DNA from 4 places in the Paenibacillus sp. FSL H8-0259 genome. Region 2 is predicted to be linked to each of the others. Evidence: riboswitches for the same ligand, from Rfam matches in the RefSeq annotation. Region 2 holds a riboswitch; each other region holds the start of a gene.
The links. Region 2 has a riboswitch for cyclic di-GMP ahead of NSU01_RS02525 (choice-of-anchor A family protein). Riboswitches for the same ligand answer to the same signal wherever they lie in the genome.
Positions count from the first base shown of each region.

Region 1: another riboswitch for cyclic di-GMP. It lies ahead of NSU01_RS05495 (PA14 domain-containing protein); the one in region 2 lies ahead of NSU01_RS02525 (choice-of-anchor A family protein).
Region 3: another riboswitch for cyclic di-GMP. It lies ahead of NSU01_RS02050 (anti-repressor SinI family protein); the one in region 2 lies ahead of NSU01_RS02525 (choice-of-anchor A family protein).
Region 4: another riboswitch for cyclic di-GMP. It lies ahead of NSU01_RS33950 (flagellar assembly protein A); the one in region 2 lies ahead of NSU01_RS02525 (choice-of-anchor A family protein).

Region 1 covers NZ_CP150147.1:1,284,866-1,289,552, forward strand. Annotated here, with positions in the region: gene NSU01_RS05490 (sugar phosphate nucleotidyltransferase) at 923-2,296, shown strand; cyclic di-GMP riboswitch class I at 2,434-2,514, shown strand; gene NSU01_RS05495 (PA14 domain-containing protein) at 2,528-4,687, shown strand, end outside.
Region 2 covers NZ_CP150147.1:583,247-587,933, reverse strand. Annotated here, with positions in the region: gene NSU01_RS02525 (choice-of-anchor A family protein) at 115-2,040, opposite strand; cyclic di-GMP riboswitch class I at 2,122-2,211, opposite strand; gene NSU01_RS02520 (hypothetical protein) at 3,081-4,687, shown strand, end outside.
Region 3 covers NZ_CP150147.1:473,354-478,040, forward strand. Annotated here, with positions in the region: gene NSU01_RS02045 (2-oxoglutarate dehydrogenase E1 component) at 1-984, opposite strand, end outside; cyclic di-GMP riboswitch class I at 1,503-1,587, shown strand; gene NSU01_RS02050 (anti-repressor SinI family protein) at 1,616-1,765, shown strand; gene NSU01_RS02055 (helix-turn-helix domain-containing protein) at 1,914-2,246, opposite strand; gene NSU01_RS02060 (TasA family protein) at 2,419-3,009, opposite strand; gene NSU01_RS02065 (TasA family protein) at 3,079-3,675, opposite strand; gene NSU01_RS02070 (signal peptidase I) at 3,775-4,371, opposite strand; gene NSU01_RS02075 (hypothetical protein) at 4,373-4,687, opposite strand, start outside.
Region 4 covers NZ_CP150147.1:7,898,533-7,903,219, reverse strand. Annotated here, with positions in the region: gene NSU01_RS33955 (DMT family transporter) at 1-764, shown strand, start outside; gene NSU01_RS33950 (flagellar assembly protein A) at 832-2,457, opposite strand; cyclic di-GMP riboswitch class I at 2,560-2,653, opposite strand; gene NSU01_RS33945 (isochorismatase family cysteine hydrolase) at 3,172-3,855, shown strand; gene NSU01_RS33940 (ABC transporter substrate-binding protein) at 3,910-4,687, shown strand, end outside.

The DNA of each region.
Region 1 (4,687 bases), 700 kb from region 2:
CCTCTAATTCCGCCAAAAGTGTGCTGTACGGGGAAATTAAGGGGGAAAATCCCTCTGATTCCGCCGAAAGTGTGCTGTACGGGGAAATTAAGGGGAAAAATCCCTCTGATTCCGCCGAAAGTGTGCTGTACGGGGAAATTAAAGGGAAAAACCCCTCTAATTCCGCCAAAAGTGTGCTGTATGGGGAAATTAAGGGGAAAAATCCCTCTGATTCCGCCGAAAGTGTGCTGTATGGGGAAATTAAGGGGAAAAACCCCTCTAATTCCGCCGAAAGTGTGCTGTACGGGGAAATTAAGGGATAAATTCCTCTGAATGCACCGGATGTGGGCCAATGGAGGAAATGAGGGGCATTAGTGCTCTTGATTCCACCGCCGCGTAAGTGAACGTAAAACCTTGGAACAAGAGTGTTATGTTTCCCCTTCGCTGCTACAGCGAGCGGAAATCCCTTGGAACAAGATGCATTTAATCCCTTAAATCTCTCACCGCCGCTTAGTTGAGCGGCGCCGCCTTGGAACAAGCGTGAATGGCCTTGCCGCCGCAAAAGCAGGCGGGGCAGCCGCAGGTTCAATTGCCGCAACAACAAGCGGCAGCAGCTGATTCAATTGCCGCTCAACCAAGCGGCAATAGCCGGATCTTTAGCCGGGAGCTTAGCCTGCGGGCGAAGCGAATAAGCCAGCTGTTATGTAATGGAACGGAGAGGAATTTTGGAACTGTAGGAGCGTTAGCGTCCGCCTTTGTCTCCGGATTTCTACCGCGATAAGCGGTTTAAATCAGGAAATCTGGAGACAACAGCGGCCGAAAGTCCAAACATTCCTTGCAGTGACCCTCATAACAGCCGCCTTTAGGCTTAAGCAAACGCAGCCTGCTCCCAATAACAATCCGATATTTTCGCGACATCATATAAACTTAGGAGGGTTCACTTATGAAACTAGTACTTCTATCAGGCGGTTCTGGTAAACGGCTCTGGCCTTTGTCCAATGATTCACGTTCGAAGCAATTTCTGAAAGTACTGGAAAGCCCGGCAGGTGAACCGGAATCCATGGTACAGCGGGTATGGAGACAGCTGCAGGAGACAGGGATGGCGGAATCGTCCTACCTGGCTACCGGCCGCAGCCAGGTAGAGATGATTCAGAGCCAGCTGGGCAGCGGGGTGCCGATTATCGTTGAGCCGGAGCGGCGCGATACCTTCCCTGCCATCGCACTGACAGCAGCTTATCTGTATTCGGTCGCCGGTGTTTCACCAAGCGAGACGGTAGCCATCCTGCCCGTCGATCCTTATGTGGAGTCGTCCTTCTTCGAAACCGTTCTGCAGCTGGAGAGCACGATGCTGGAGAGCGGCGCCAATCTGGCGCTGATGGGCGTAGTTCCGGAGCATGCCTCCGAGAAATACGGCTATATCATTCCTACCAGCGCCGAAGCGGGGGCGAGCGGGTATCTGCAGGTGAGCCACTTCCAGGAGAAGCCGGACCGCAAGCAGGCTGAGGAGCTGATCAGCCGGAACGCGCTCTGGAACTGCGGCGTGTTTGCTTTCCGTCTAGGTTATCTGCTGGATATTCTGCAGCGCAAAGGACTGCCGCTGAACTATGAGGAACTGCAGAAGCAGTATAAACTGCTGGCTTCCATCAGTTTTGATTACGAAGTGGTGGAAAAAGAAGAGAATATCGTGGTTCAGCCTTACGCCGGATTCTGGAAGGATCTGGGCACTTGGAACACGCTGACTGAAGAAATGACCAGCAATCATGTCGGCAAAGGCTTCGTCACTGCAGATTCCGAAGGCACCTGCCTGATCAACGAGCTGGACATTCCGATCACCGTGATCGGAGCGAAGGATCTGATTATCGCCGCCAGCCCGGACGGAATTCTGGTTACGCACAAGGCGGAGAGCCCGCGCATTAAAGAAGTGCTGAAATCTTTTGAACAAAGACCGATGTACGAAGAACGCCGCTGGGGCCACTACAAGGTAATTGATTATGTGAAATATGCGGAAGGCAATGAGGTGCTGACGAAGCGAATCTTTATCTCTGAAGGTAAAAATATCAGCTATCAGCTGCATCACAAACGCAGTGAAATCTGGACCATTGTCAGCGGTGAAGCCAGCATTGTGCTCAATGAGAAAATGCATAATGTGAAGGCGGGGGATGTCGTACGGATTCCGGAAGGCACCAAGCATGCGATCCTGGCATTGACAGATATGGAATTTATCGAAGTGCAGACCGGCTCTGAGCTGGTGGAGGAAGATAACATCCGAATCACCTTGGATTGGGAAGATATCGCCTTGCAGCAATTCATTTCATAGGTCTAATCTATCTATATAACCAATTGTTACAAATCCAAAACAGGTATTAAGAACCATTTATTAAGAAAAATTCATTTTTGCTCTAAATTAAAACTAAATAGGGACGATACTTACGGTAAGAGGGATTAATCCTTCCAATACGACAAAGGCAAACCTAATCGAAAGATAGGGACGCAAAGCTATAGGGCCTTCGCAAGAGTGGCAGCCTGGCTACCGAAAGGAAGATGGATTTTGATAACTTACCGTAAGTCTCGTTTGCTGTGCACTGTGCTGTCTCTGGCCCTTTTATTGACTGCAGTACCTCTGGGACTCGGCGGAATGCCTTCATCTGCAGAAGCTGCGTCTAGTTCCAAAGCGCCCGTTAATCCGGAGGCTTCAACCGAAGCAGTCAGATTGCTGGATGATCTGTATTCTATCACTGGAAAAGGCATTATTACCGGCCAACATGACTATCTGGAAAGTCCGGACGAATTCAGCAACAAGCTGAAAGGAACCAGCGGACAATATGCTGCTCTTCACGGCTATGAACTGGGCGTAATCAGCGGGCAATCGGAAAGTACAGCAGCGGCGCAACGCAGAAATGTTGTGAACAGCGCGATCAACTGGTATAAGGGCGGCGGCATTGTAGCCATGACTTTTCATGAGAATCTGCCCGGTACCGCATACCTCTGGTCCAATGTTCAGAAACCGCTGAGCCAGGCGGAATTCAATAAATATATTACTCCGGGTACAACACAGTACACTGCATTGATTGCAGATCTGGACAAAGTGGCAGTTTCACTTAAAAGCCTGCGGGATGCTGGTGTTCCCGTACTCTGGAGACCTTACCACGAAATGAACGGTGACTGGTTCTGGTGGGGGAAGAAAAATAACTTTGCTGCGCTTTGGAATATTATGTATGACCGTTTCGTAAACGTTCATAAATTAAACAACCTGCTGTGGGTATGGAACCCCAATGCACCCAATGCCTGGTCTGATCCTTATGCGCTGACCTACCCGGGGGCTGACAAGGTGGATGTACTCGCGGCAGATATATATGAGAACGATTATATGAATAAATATCATGACAGCCTGCTCGCACTTGCGAATGGCAAACCGATTGCCATTGGCGAGAATGGACAAATGCCAAGCACAGCAAAGCTGCAACTCTCACAGAAAAATTGGGTATATATGATGAGCTGGGGAAAAATGCTGTATGAAACCAACACAGTTGCTACCATCAAAGGTTTCATGAGCGACAGCTATACTGTGACCCGGGACGATTATAAAGCAGGCACATTTGCTACGGCGACGCCGAAACCAACAGCAACGCCAACGCCGGAACCGACAGCAACGCCAGTACCAACAGCAACACCAACGCCGGTACCAACAGCAACACCAACGCCAGTACCAACAGCAACACCAACGCCGGTACCGACAGCAACGCCAACGCCAGTTCCAACAGCAACACCAGCGCCGGTACAGACTGCAATGCCAATACCGATACTGACGCCGCCCCCTGCTTCCAATGATTCTGTGACGGCCCCCGTCGTTCAGAATGGTCTTCAGGGAGAATACTACAAGAACATGACGCTTTCGGGCACTCCGGTTCTGGTCCGGAATGATGCGCTGCTGAACTTTAACTGGCGCCAGGCAGCGCCGGATGCCAAGCTTGGAGTGGATAGCTTCTCCATACGCTGGACGGGTCAGATCAAACCTTCTTTCAGTGAAACCTATCAGATTATCACTACATCCGATGATGGTATCCGCGTCTATATTGACGGCACAGCTGTAATCGACAGCTGGACCAAACAGAGCGGTACCGAGCGTACAGGAAGCATAAACCTGCAGGCAGGCCGGCTGTATGATATCAAAGTGGAGTATTACGAGAATGCCGGCGATGCCAATATCCGCCTGATGTGGCAGAGTCCAAGCCAGGCGAAGGCAACTGTCCCTACAAGCGCGTTATTTGTGAACACGGCTGCTTCTTCAGCCAGCAAAGCAGCTTTGGATGCTCCGGCTGTGACTGCAACACCAGTACCAACAGCAACGCCGTTACCAGTATCAACACCAACACCGGTGCCAACAGCAACGCCGACAGCGGCACCAACGCCGACAGTGGCACCAACGCCGACAGCGGCACCAACGCCAACAGCGGCACCAACGCCGACAGCGGCACCAACGCCGACAGCGGCACCAACGCCAACAGCGGTACCGACGCCGGCAGAAGCTCCATTACCGGAGAATCTTACGGCCGAGGCTCCTGCGGCGAATGGGCTGGTTGCGGAATATTTCAATAATATGACGTTGTCTGGTGCTCCGGCAGTGGTACGTACCGATGCAGTGCTTGACTTCAACTGGCGTCAAGGCACGCCGGATGCCGCAATCGGCATAGATTTCTTCTCTGTACGC
Region 2 (4,687 bases):
GTGTGTGTAAGTAGTGAGCTACGAATTGAATGCGCTCCCCGTATACAAAAAGACTGCTTCCCGGAGAATCTCTCCGGCAGCCCCCCTCATCCAAACACAGCGGCTTAATCATAATCATTTGCGCTTGTTCACTCTGGCAGTTCTTCTAAGAAGCAGGCCCAGACCGGCAAGAACAACACCCGTAATATAGTACGGCGCAGGACTTGATTCACCCGTCTGCGGCAGGGTTTGCTCTGCAGTCACACTGCCCAGAGGAATCTCGTCATCGATAATGATTTCTTCAGGTGCCGGTCCTGCTACAGGTGAAGGTCCAGGTGCAGGAACCTCCACAACTGGCTGTAGCGCTGTTGTTGTCAGCACCGTCACAACCGGTGATGCTGCCGGCCCGAGAGGAACCGGGTCATCAATAATAGTCGTGTCAGTATCAGTCACAATAGTCCCAATCACTGTCGGAGCGGTTGATGTCGGAAATACGAAGCTTGGGACAAAGACGCTCGTGCTGGTTGCTGTCGGTGCTGTTGTCGGTACAGCGGTCGGCACTGTTGTTGGTGCCGCTGCCGGTGTTGCCGTTGGCACTGTTGTCGGCGTTGCCGTTGGTGCCGCTGTCGGTGTTGCCGTTGGTGCCGCTGTCGGCGTTGCCGTTGGCGCTGTTGTTGGCGTTGCCGTTGGTGTCGGCGTTGGCGCTGTTGTCGGCGTTGCCGTTGGTGCCACTGTCGGTGTTGCCGTTGGTGCCGCTGTCGGTGTTGCTGTTGGCGTCGCTGCCGGTGTTGCCGTTGGCGTCGCTGCCGGTGTTGCCGTTGGCGTCGCTGCCGGTGTTGCCGTTGGCGTTGGCGTCGCTGCTGGCGTTGCCGTTGGCGTCGGCGTCGCTGCCGGTGTTGCCGTTGCCGTTGGTGCCACTGTCGGTGTTGCCGTTGGTGCCGCTGTCGGTGTTGGCGTCGCTGCCGGTGTTGCCGTTGGCGTTGGTGTTGGCGTCGCTGCCGGTGTTGCCGTTGGCGTTGGCGTTGCTGTTGGCGTCGGCGTCGCTGCCGGTGTTGGCGTCGGCGTCGCTGCTGGCGTCGGCGTCGCTGCCGGTGTTGCCGTCGGTGTCGCTGCTGGTGTTGCTGTTGGCGTCGGCGTCGTTGCCGGTGGCGTCGGCGTTGCCGTTGGCGGATCTTGGCCTTTATAAGGTATATGGTGGGATTCTCCCGATCCTGAGAGCGAAGCTCCGATCAGATTCCCGTTGATTTGACCATTATTAAATTGAATAGAGGCATATGGAGCCAGCACAGATCCCAGAACTCCGATACCTTCGATTTGAAGACTGGTCGCTTGACTGAAGTTATATAACACTTTACTGTTCATAGCGTTATCCTTATTTCCGTTACCATTAATTCCAGTCCCCATATTCTTCATAGTTACTGAAGTACCGGAGATATTAACTATAGCTGTTGAGCCATCGGGAATCTTAATTCTCAACTCATTTGCACTAGACAGCTTGCTGCCGTCTACAGTAAATATGTTAACATCCGAATTTGTACCTTCCAAAAAGAAATTACCGGAGTTGGCAGTGGTAACCCCATTAACAGGCAGAGAAGCAAGCTGCTGAGATTTCTCACGGAGCAAACTGAACTCGGCTGCAAAGTCCACAACATTTACTTGTTGTTGTAAGCTTCCTGTTCCCCCGCGCGGGCCGCCGCTGCCGCTATAACTCCCCCCGTAGACTACATCACCCACGGTTTCTCCCTGGGAATAATACAGATTACCACCGGCGATGAGAGAGTAGGCTTCCTTCGTTTCCTCACTAGTAAGACTATGTCCCACAGAATAATTAACATTTAAATTCACGTTTCCGCCGGCAGCTAATCTACCTTCAATATCACTATGTTTAACATCAACATCTCCCAAGATGAACACATTATACTTGGATGCATTGCCCGGCAAAGAGTTGCCCTCGGCTTTAACTGAGGTGCTCCCCAGTGAAATAATTCCGCCGCTTCCTACAATCAGAACTGCTATAAGTCCGAACACCGTAAGACGTTTGAATTTTTTTAATTGGAACATACAGCTCACCTCACAGTTAATATAGATATAGGCCACATTTATATAACAAAAAAAGACCGCCGGAAAGAGGATTGCTCTCTTTACGGCAGTCGGACGATCATTGCGCTCCATCGCGCTTTAGACTCCTGGACTTTGCGTCCCGTCCTTTCGAACGGTTTGCGTTTATACGTCAGTGGAAGATTAGGTTGTGAAATTATGTACTAAATCAAACTTTTATACTAATGTCTATGACATTCGTTACTTTGGAACTATTTTTAGTTTATCCGCTATCAAGGCTGATTGTCAATGAAATCCTTTGAAACATCTGGTAATAGATTATATCTGCTAATTCATTCCAAAGCACTGTTACAAAAGGTTTTTTTAAAGAATCTATAGCTTTTTCACCTAAATCCCGATCCTCTCATCGCCCTCGATGGCACCTACAAGAATATTTTGGAACCATGTATAAAGAACTAATTTTAATATTGCAAATTTTAATATAAACATGAGGGCCCATGATCTTAAAGACGCACCTCTTTCTCCTTAGCACATTTTCTTTTAAGAGGAAACATAATAACAAATGTATATCCCATATGAAAAAGGCTGCTTTCAGGAGAACGTCTTCTCCCAAAGCAGCCTTTTCCCGATTTAGCGGTGATATCGCCAGCCTTTCGGAAAGGATCTTACGGATTGCATTTATTTACGTTTATCTGTTCTGGATCTTCTGCCGAGGAATATTCCCAATCCTGCAAGGGCTAGACCGACTAAGTAATAAGGAGCCGGACTGGACTCACCAGTCTTCGGGAGCGCGGCATCCGCAGGTACATTGCCTAACGGAATCTCTTCATCAATGATTGTCACAATCGGCGTTGAACTTGGTGTTGCGCTTGGGCTTGGCGTTAGGGTTGGACTTGGTGTCACCACTAACGGCCGAGGTGTTGCTGTTGCCACAGGGCCCAAAGGCAGCGGATCATCAATGATTATGGTATCCGGATTTACAATATAGCCGATTATTGGAGTCGGCGTTGGCACTACATTAATAAAGACGGGCGGTGCAGACGATGGCACTGGTGTCGGTGGTAATGTCGGTGCTGGTGTTGCCGTTGGTGTCGGTGTCGGTGTCGGTGTCGGTGTCGGTGTCGGTGTCGGTGTTGGCTCTGCCGTTGGCGTTGGTGTCGGCTCTACCGTTGGTGTTGGTGTTGGATCTGCTGTTGGTGTTGGCGTCGGTGCTGCTGTCGGTGTTGGTGTCGGTGCTGCTGTCGGTGTTGGTGTCGGTTCTGCCGTTGGTGTTGGTGTCGGTGTCGGTGTTGGCTCTGTTGTTGGTGTTGGTGTTGGTGTTGGTGTTGGTGTTGGTGTTGGTGTTGGTGTTGGTTCAGCCGTTGGTGTTGGTACTGGTGTTGCCGTTGGTGTCGGTGTTGGCTCTACTGTTGGTGTTGGTGTTGGTGTTGGTGTTGGTGTTGGTGTTGGTGTTGGTGTTGGTGTTGGTGTTGGTGTTGGTGTTGGTGTTGGTGTTGGTGTTGGTGTTGGTGTTGGTGTTGGTGTTGGTGTTGGTGTTGGTGTTGGTGTCGGCTCTGACGTTGGTGTTGGTGTTGGTGTTGGTGTCGGTGTCGGTGTCGGTGTCGGTGTTGGCTCTGCCGTTGGCGTTGGTGTCGGCTCTACCGTTGGTGTTGGTGTTGGATCTGCTGTTGGTGTTGGCGTCGGTGCTGCTGTCGGTGTTGGTGTCGGTGCTGCTGTCGGTGTTGGTGTCGGTTCTGCCGTTGGTGTTGGTGTCGGTTCTGCCGTTGGTGTCGGTGTTGGCTCTGCCGTTGGCGTTGGTGTCGGTGCTGCTGTTGGTGTCGGTGTTGGTTCTGTTGTTGGTGTCGGTGTTGGTTCTGTTGTTGGTGTTGATGTCGGTGTTGGTGTCGGTGTTGGTGTCGGTGTTGATGTTGGTGTTGGTGTCGGTGTTGGCTCTGTTGTTGGTGTTGGTGTTGGTTCAGCCGTTGGTGTTGGTACTGGTGTTGCCGTTGGTGTTGCCGTTGGTGTCGGTGTCGGTGTTGGCTCTACTGTTGGTGTTGGTGTTGGAGTTGGCGTTGGCGTCGGTGCTACTGTTGGCGTTGGCGTCGGTTCTGCCGTTGGCGTTGGTGTTGGCTCTACCGTTGGTGTTGGTGTCGGTTCTGCCGTTGGTGTTGGTGTCGGTTCTGCCGTTGGTGTTGGTGTCGGTTCTGCCGTTGGCGTTGGTGTTGGCTCTACCGTTGGTGTTGGTGTCGGTTCTGCTGTCGGTGTTGGTGTCGGTTCTGCCGTTGGCGTTGGTGTTGGCTCTACCGTTGGTGTTGGTGTCGGTGCTGCCGTTGGCGTCGGTGTCGGTTCTGCCGTTGGCGTTGGTGTTGGCTCTACCGTTGGTGTTTGTCGGTGCTGCCGTTGGCGTCGGTGTCGGTGCTGCTGTCGGCGTTGGTGTTGGCGTTGGTGTTGATGTCGGTGCTGCCGTCGGTGTTGGGGTCGGCGCTACCGTTGGTGTTGGTGTCGGTGCTGCCGTTGGCGTTGGTGTCGGTGCTGCCGTTGGTGTCGGTGTTGGTGCTGCCGTTGGTGTCGGTGTTGGTGCTGCCGTTGGTGTCGGTGTTGGTGTTGGATCTGCCGTTGGCGTCGGTGTCGGTGTTGGTGTTGGATCTGCCGTTGGCGTCGGTGTCGGTGC
Region 3 (4,687 bases), 110 kb from region 2:
CACGAACTCGAGATGGCTCGGGTTGTTCGCAAGCGTGATGCGGGTACGCACAGTTTCGCCTTCGCGGACGGCGCGGTCGGCGCCTAGATGGTATTTCACATCCCCGCTCCAGCCATAGGTGACACCCATGGAGCCTTCGGACGGGAAGAGCTCCTTGTTCGGCGAATGATGGAATTCCGAGAAAATAATATCATAAGGTTTGCCCAGAATGTGGGCAAGCACATTAAGTCTTCCGCGGTGGGCCATACCCATCAGGATATGCTCTGCGCCGTCATGTGCGGCAGCGCGGACAATTTCATCCAGCATAGGCACGAGGGCATCATTGCCCTCCAGGCTGAAGCGCTTCTGGCCGACGAAGGTCTTATGCAGGAAGGTCTCGAACTGCTCTACCTGAATCAGGCGTTTCAGCAGCTCTTTGCGTTCCGCATGGTTCAGTGGAGCAGGCGACGTTGTGGATTCCGCCTGGCTGTTGAGCCAGCGCAGCTCACGCTCGTCATGCACATGCCCGAATTCATAGGCAATGGTCTGTGTGTAGGCCTGGCGCATTCTGTGAACGGCATCCATAGCGGTATGCACGCCCTCAGGGGCATTCTCCCAGATCAATGAAGCCGGCAGGGCATTCAGATCTTCGCGCGTCAGCTCATAGGTCTCGATCTCCAGCCATTTCGCCATCGGGTTGGTGCTCCGCTCCAGCGGATCGATATCGGCAGCCATATGGCCGTATATTCGGATGTTAGCCATTAGCTTGGAAGCTTTAACGGCTTTCCTGAGCCACTCTGTATCTCCTGAGATGGCGGGGGGAGGCGTCTTGACGGCATCCGGAGCCAGGGGAGGCGGGCCGGATACTGTGAAGAGGTCGCGGTAATGATGCTCTACGGAAGTGGGGTCCTTGACAAACTGCTCGTATTTCTCCTGAATGTAGCCCAGATTGGGACCGTAATACTTGCTCCAGACAGATTCGTTATAGGGCTCTTTGACGGCCATGAGTAGGTCCTCCTAACGGATAAACTCCACATGCGGTATATTAGGAACACCGCTTAGCGGAGCTGCGATGTTTGCGGTTTCATTCTCATCTTATTGTGCTACTTTCCGGCAGGGTAATCAATTCATACTTTCGTGCAATCCGTTCGCAAAACGGTATGATTCAGCAGGGGATTCATACGGAACAATCATAAATTTCCCGGGTGAAGCCGGAAAAATAAAATATCGTTAAAATTAATAAAAAATTAAGGGATTTAGGTGGTTGTAAATCATAGGAATGGGTAATTGTTTCTATATTGTGTTACGGGATTAATATCTATTTAGTATATTTAAACTAATTTGGACCGATTGAAGATGAATTGGAATTATTTATACAAGCTATTGGCAATTTTAGCTAAGGGTCTTCACGATTTAACATAAAAAAATTCCAGAAAACGACACACTTTTCATGTAAGATCTTGTATAATGTTATTGCGGAGAACGGTTTCATCGATTCTTTTCAGATCCTTTCATGTAAAGGGTCCAGTAAAGGGTAAACCTGCCGAAAGACAGGGGCACAAAGTCTCGGATCTAAAGTAGAAATACTATGATGGCCGGACTGCCTGGGGACGCGAAAATTCTAGGAGGAGATTTCTTGGATAAGTCCAACCAGGGGAATGACGAACTGCAGGCAGTTGATCTGGATTTAGAATGGGTGCATTTGCTAATGTCTGCTAAGCAGGCTGGCATCCAGGCAGACGAGATTCGGCGTTTTTTTACTGAAAAAGCACTCCAGGCGATGTAGGGCATTCAGCATTGTACGGATACATACAGAAGAGGGCACAGCGGTGTACACGCTGTGCCCTCTTCTGTTGGAATTTACATGTTGTTTCGGGGTCCCCGCAAAGTACCTGGGTAATCATCGAGGCTGCTGCCTCACTTTGTGGGGTATTTCAGTTATCCTTCTGCTCCAGCCGCCATTTCTGATAATCGAGAAACTCCTTGAATTCACGTTTGCTTATACCAGAGGCCATCGCATCCTGAACCAGCCTGAACCATTCTCCATCGAGAACCGGCTCTGCAGTTTCTGCAATTCCGCCATACAGTAATACGTGAATGGATACTTGGAGTGCATCGGCAATTTTTTCGATAAATTGAATGGAGGGGTTGGATTGGATATTCCGTTCGACATTACTTAAGTATGATTTCGCCACGTCAGCCTTATCCGCAAGCTCGGATAAAGAATAACCCTTCTCCAGCCGGAGCCTATGGATGCGGCTTCCCATATTATCTGACACGATTACAACGCCCTCCGTACTTTTTGTTATCAGTATAACAAAAATTCGCAAAACGGACAAAAACCCTTGTTCCTGCCAGAAGCTGGCGGGGAGAGACAAAACGGCATATCCAGCCCGGATGAGGGAGGATATGCCGTTTTGTGTATATAATTTAATAGCCTTATTTGGCTTCTCCCAAACCTTGCGTAGCATTGAATGTCCAGTTCAGCGCCAAGCCGTCACCCTGGAAGATATTCTGATCCTGGGTATTGTCAACGAATTCGAAAGCAATCTTGAAGGTTTTGGTTTGGGTAGCGGCGATGCCTCCCGGCAGTACACCCGCCGTTACGAGATCATAGCTGGAAGTGTTCTTCAGGTCCTTCAGGGAGATCTCGGACAGCACATGGCCGGCAAGCGGACCGCTGGTATAAGAGCTGTCGAGAAGTTTGATTTTGAAGTGATCTCCAAGATCCTGGCCGGCATTATCGCCCTTCGCATCAGTTACAGTGTAGCTGGTGGCCAGCGTTAGGAGTTTGATATCCAGGGTGCCGTCATTGGACAAGGTGAACGTGCGTACGGTGTAATCACCCGGTTTCAGATTGGTCAGGGCAACAGGTGTATTAAAGGAAGAGCCGAGCTTCAGCGTGCCTGCCGCGAAGGTTGCCGTGCTGGTTGCTGTGGAGCTGAAGTAAGCGAAGGTGCCCCCTCCGATTAAAGACAATCCCAGTGCTGCCGATGCTACGCCAAGACCCAATGTTTTTTTGATACCCATAATTAATTTCCTCCTCGAGTATATTATGTTTTTTTAAGATCGGTGATCAGGAATGCATATACAGATAGATTATTTGAGGGCGCCTTTTTCCTGGTTGGCTTCGAAGTTCAGGGTCAGGGCCAGTGTATCGCCTTGATAGTAGTTTTGCGGCTGGAAGGTTTCCTTGAAGGCAAACTGTACGCTCAGTTTATCTGAGGTGCCTGCTTTGATGCCCCCATTCTCTACACCAAAGATTCCGCCGAGAATTCCCTTGGCTACAAGATCCGGACTTTGCTGCTCAAGTTCGGCCAGTGAAACGACCAGAACAGGTGATGTTACCTTATCCTTGTTAACTAGGAACGTCACAATAATATCGTCTTTGAGATTATGGGCGCCGTTATCTCCCTGGGCATCTGTAATGACAGATGAGGTACGCAGAACAACTTTGGGAATATTGAGCGTTCCGTCATTTTTCAATTTAAAATCTCTTAGGATCGTATCCCCCGGTTTAAGATTGCTGAGATTGACAATAACGGAGGGGTCCGAATTAAGTAATAAAGTTCCGTTGTTAAAAGAAGCTGCAGTGGTGGAGGTACTGCTGAAGTAAGCGAAGGTTCCTCCGCCGACCAGGGTTAATCCGAGTGCTGCCGATACAACGCCGAGACCTAATGTTTTTTTAACGTTCATTTGTTCATCCCTCTCTCATCGTTCTTTTTTTGTCTTTACCTGTCTTCGGGGAAAATTTATTGTTGCTCCGCGTTTCGTAAACGGGAGAGGACAATCGGTTTATTGCACAATGTCTGGAAGGGTATCCGGTCCGCCGGTCACCGCTGGCCCTGCATTCTTCTTCTCCAGTGCCGCTACGGCTTTCCAGGAGGAATACAGTGCGTAGAGGAGCAGGAGCAACCCGGGGATAATCATCAGCATTACGCTTCCGGCTTTGGAGACCGCAAAATTCATGGTATATCCTACATAAGGGACGGTGACGCCGGTATATTGGCCTACCACATTTGTTGAGCTGACCGCTGAGGTATCGGCTGCATCGTTATTGTCCCCTTTGGTGGTATAGCTGGCTTCACCTATGGCACTGTTTATTGAAGCATCGACCACACGGTGTGTAATCAGGAGGTTATCGGAATTCATGAAAGTAATCACATCGCCTTTTTGAAAACGGGTCATATCCCCGCCCGGCTTAATCGCTACTATAGATCCGGTCTGGATGCCCGGCTCCATGGAACCGGATAACACCGTCTTGATCTGATAGCCGAAGAAGGAAGGTTCGCCTCCGGAGGCTTTGGAGATGACTACTGCTGTTACCAGCACCAGGAAAATCATAAATATCAGTGTGGACAATGTGGTGCTGACTATCTTTTTAATGCGCATATTATTCCCCGCCTTTGCTGGTATCCGATTGTGGAGCAGGTGTAGCTGTAGGTGTAACTGTAGCTGTTGGCTGCGCGGTATCTGTACCGCTATCCGGGAGCTCCCCAGGTGAGTCTGCCGCTGGAGTCGCCTCCGGAAGATTGGCTTCCGGTGCCGGTGTGGCAGGCGGAGCGGTAACCTCTGCATCCGGTGAGGGTGCAGGAGCCGGTTTTTCTCCCTCAGGAGCTTCTATAGCAGGTTCATCGATGGTCTTATCTTCTCCAGGAATGCTGGCTGCGGGCGGATTATTCTTGGTTTGATCGTTCTCTTGTTTCTG
Region 4 (4,687 bases), 930 kb from region 2:
CGGCGCTGCCGAAGCGGAAGCAGCTGCATTTGCGCCAGCTCTGGCCCGTCTATCTGGTGTCAGCCTTCCTCAGTATCGTCTTCTACTATGGCTTCCAGACGATTGGCCTGCAGTATGTGCCGTCCGGATTATTCTCGGCCATTGTATTCCTGCAGCCGGTGCTGCTCGGAATCTTTGCCTGGATCTGGCTGGGCGAGCGGATGTACGGGCTTAAGATCGCCGGCCTCGTAATCGGCTTCCTCGGGGTAGCCTCGTTAAGCCTTGGGGGATTAACCGGAAGTATCTCGCCTATAGGCGTACTGCTGGCCTTGGCTAGTGCACTCAGCTGGGCGCTGGCTACGGTCTACACCAAACGCAATGCAGCCAGAGTAGATATGCTGTGGATGACCGCAATGCAGATCATGATCGGCGGGGTAATCCTGCTGGCGGCAGGCTCAGCTTCGGAGAGCTGGGCGGATATTACCTGGAGTAGTACTTTTATAATAAATACACTGTTCATCGCGGTCTTCGTGATTGCGCTGGGCTGGTTGGTATACTTCAAGCTGATCAATGAAGGAGAGGCCGGCAAGGTAGGCTCGTTCACCTTTCTGATTCCGCTGATTTCCATCGGCTCCAGTGTAGTCTTATTGCATGAACAGATTACGTTGAATCTGGTCATCGGTATGCTGCTGATTGTGAGCAGCATTATTCTGGTGAATGTCAGGCTGGGCCGGAATGCCGGGAGTGTCCTGCAGACCCCGGTACCCGGTCTGGGTAAGGAATAAACAAACGGCTGCTCCCTCAGAAGAGGGGCAGCCGTTTGTACTTGTCAGGGGTTACATTACAGCAGGCTTAGACCGTTTCTGCGTCCGCGTCCCGCAGGATCAGTTCTCCGCCGGACTCCAGGATACTGTTATGGGAACGGGCGATATTAATGAAGACATGCTCCTCCTGGAGCAGTTCAATGTCTTCACACAGATTACGCAGCAGCCGGGAGAAGCTGTTCAGAACACTGTCAGTGATAAACTCGGTGAACTGCCCCGGATGGGTAAAAACCTCCAGCATCTGCTTGAGCTGATCCGTACCGGGCTGGGGGGCCCCTTCCATGCACAGCAGTGCGGATTTAAGATCGCTGATCAGGCACTCTATATGGCTGTACTTATCCTCCAGCAGCAGCATAACCACCAGACCGTATTTCACGGATTGCTGGCGGGATTCTACATTCTTGGCCAGCAGCCGGGCGGCTTCCCGCAGTCCGCCAACTTCAGTCAGCAGAAGACTGGAGAAGCGGTGCAGGCGGTGCTGGTGTACCCCGGCAAGTCCGGTGTGCAGGCTGCAGCCGGTTACTTGACCGCTTATATAGATACTGCCTGTAGCCGTAATTGTAGATTGGCAGACGTTGCCGTAGATATACACATTCCCTAACGCCTCAATACACATAGGGCCTTCAATATCTGAGGGTACGACGATGTCACCTGCAAACATAATCTCACGGGCTGTTGCCGCCATTTCCTTGGTGATGAGGCATAGGTCCGGGAAATCGCAGGTTGTGACGCTGCCGGAGTCTCCGCAGATGCGGGGTCTGCCCGTACGCAGAGCCGCGATCTCCCCGTTTGGAAGCAGCCGTGCATTGTCTCCGGCTGCGAAATAAATATCCTGCGGTGGAGGTGGAGGCAAGATGCCTCCTTCTACGTCGAATCCGGGAATTCCCTCTTCGGGCGGCAGCTTGCGGGCGAATACCTCTCCCTCTCTGGCGAAGGGGGCTCCCGGAAACCGCAGATAATCTAAGGAATCTGCAGCTTCCGCAGTTCGTCCCTCCCGGAGCATTCCATTGCCTGTGAGCGTATGCTCCGGGAGGGATAGCTGCAGCCTTGATTTCTTGCCGGGCAGCGGGGCTCTCCCTTCTGCGATACAGACAGGGAGATATGTAGGGTTGTTCAGTTCGGCGTATAGGGCCGGGATATTCAGATTCCGCAGAATGGAGCGGTTATCCAGCGAAGAAAGAATCTGTTCTATGGTGAGCGTGGACAGCAGCATCGCCCGGTTAGGCTCAGCCCGGACTGCGGCTTCGAAGGAAGCCGGGCAATTGACCAGATTCCAGGCGTACTTCTCTGCACGGTACAAGGTGAAATGCACTTTGAGCTTGTCAGGTGAAACCGTAATCTGATACTGTGGCTTCTCGCAAATTTCCCAGGTAATATGATCCGCTGAGGTTACCTCAGTAGGCTCTGTAACGGTCTTCCAGTTGATCTTCAGCACTACAGGATGAACAGCGGAGATCCGGGCGGGCTTGCCGCCAGAGAGCGGGGGAGTAATGAAGATCTGATTATTCTGCACAAGGATAATTCCATCCTTATCTCCATTCATCCCGCCGGAAGTCCGGCCCTCCACAGAGAAAGAATCCAGGAATCCGGTCCGTTCAAGCATCAAGGATTCCACGAAATCATATCGGGTTGGTTCGATGAATTGCTGCGGCATTATCTTAACCTCGCTTTTTCGTATAATCAATGGCATTCGTACAGAAAAGAGCATCATAAAGCCTGGGGGATCTCCCGGTGACTGATGGCTTACGTGGTCTCTATTGGCAGCCTGGCGACCATAAACGCGGATTCTCAGCATTCTTAGGCCCATTGCTTTGCGTCCTACCCTTTCAGGAAGTTTGCCTTTAGAAATAGATCAATGATATACACTCAGCATGAGGCGATTTCAATCGACTGTAATCGACAAAAAAGGTCATAACTGGTTCCTGCGCTGCAGGAACTTCTGCAAACAAGCTTAATTCTAGTACTTAAGGAGCTATTTTTCAACTGTATTCTGCCAATTTATTAATAATCTTGAAATGTGCAGCTCTATATTGCTTGAAAAACTGGTTTCCCAGCGCTTACAGCTTATGGGAGGAGTCTGCTCTGCAAGAACAGCCGGATCTTTGAGCTGGAGAACGGACTGCTGCTGAGGCTGCCTGCGTTGGGCGGCTTTTTTAATATATGAATAGGGTTAATCCGGGGCTTATATGTAATGTTTATGTTATATATGTAGAATAACACAAACAATTAGCGCATTATTTCGTAATAAAAACGAAGACATTGCAAATTTGTTGTAATATAATCTAACAAACAGCAGGAAATATAAAATTAATGTTAATAAACATAACATTAAATACATGCATTGAATTCTGGAAGGGGAGCATGAACCATGCAGATTACAGCAGCACCTTACACCTGGCCCTATGACGGCGTCCTTGATCCGGCGAAGACGGCACTGATGATTATCGATATGCAGACGGATTTTTGCGGCAAAGGCGGTTACGTGGAGCGAATGGGCTACGACCTCTCATTAACATCCAGAGCGATTCAGCCGATTGGGCGGCTGCTGGCACGCATCCGGGAAATTAACGGATTCACCGTTATCCATACCCGGGAAGGCCATAAGCCGGATCTGTCCGATCTGCCGGCGAATAAACGGTGGCGGAGCAGACAGATCGGTGCTGAGATCGGCTCGGAAGGACCGGCGGGACGGATTCTCGTACGGGGCGAGCGCGGCTGGCAGATCATTGATGAACTGGCACCTATACCGGGAGAGCACATTATTGACAAGCCGGGTAAAGGCAGCTTTTATGCTACGGACCTGGATTTAATATTGAAGAATAAAGGGATTACCCATCTGATTCTGACCGGAATCACGACGGATGTCTGTGTACACACGACGATGCGCGAAGCCAATGACCGCGGTTATGAATGTCTGATCCTGGAGGATTGCACGGGTGCTACGGATTATGCCAATCACCTGGCAGCGCTCAATATGGTCAAAATGCAGGGCGGTGTCTTCGGCAGTGTGAGTGATTCGCAAGCGGTGCTGAAGGCGCTGGAGCAATTCTAAATACGAATTACGAATGACCAGTATTCCAAATAACATCATAACGGGGGAATCACCATGTGGAACAAGTCCAGAACCAAAGCGCTTATCCTGCTCACTTCACTAATGCTGCTCATTACAGCCTGCGGCAACAATTCGGATACCGGCAAGGCTGAGGGACAGGGGGCGGAAGGCTCCGGTGAGCTTAAGAAGGTTGTTCTGAGGTTGAAGTGGATTCATCAGGCGCAGTTTGCCGGGTTCTATACCGCAGTTGAAAAGGGCTTCTATAAGGAAGCGGGGCTGGATGTGGAGATTCGGCCGGGAGGCTCGGATTTTCCGGCGGTACAGATGGTCGCTTCGGGCAGTGAGGAGTTCGGGGTAACCGGTGCTGACCAGATCATTATTGCCAGAGAAAAAGGCGTACCGGTTAAGGCGTTATCTGCGATATACCGCAAAACCCCGTTCGTAATGTTCACGCTTAAAGAATCCGGTATCACCACAATGGAAGATCTTGTCGGCCAAAAGGTGGGCATCAAGCTCGGCGGCAATGAAGAGCTGACCTTCCGTGCTATGGAGAAAAGCGCGGGCATCGAAACCTCGCAAATCGAAGAGATGCCGATCAAATATGATCTCAGCCCCTTATTGACCGGCCAGGTCAAGGCATGGCCCGGATATGTAATTAATGAGGTGCTGGCTGTGCAGGAGCAGGGCAAGGAAGTCAATATTATCGACCCGAACGACTATGGCATCAATTTCTATGCCGACACCCTGTTTACCACGGAGTCCGTGATTGAGAAGGATCCGGAAATGGTCCGGAGTTTCGTACAGGCCTCCATGAAGGGCTGGGATTATGCGA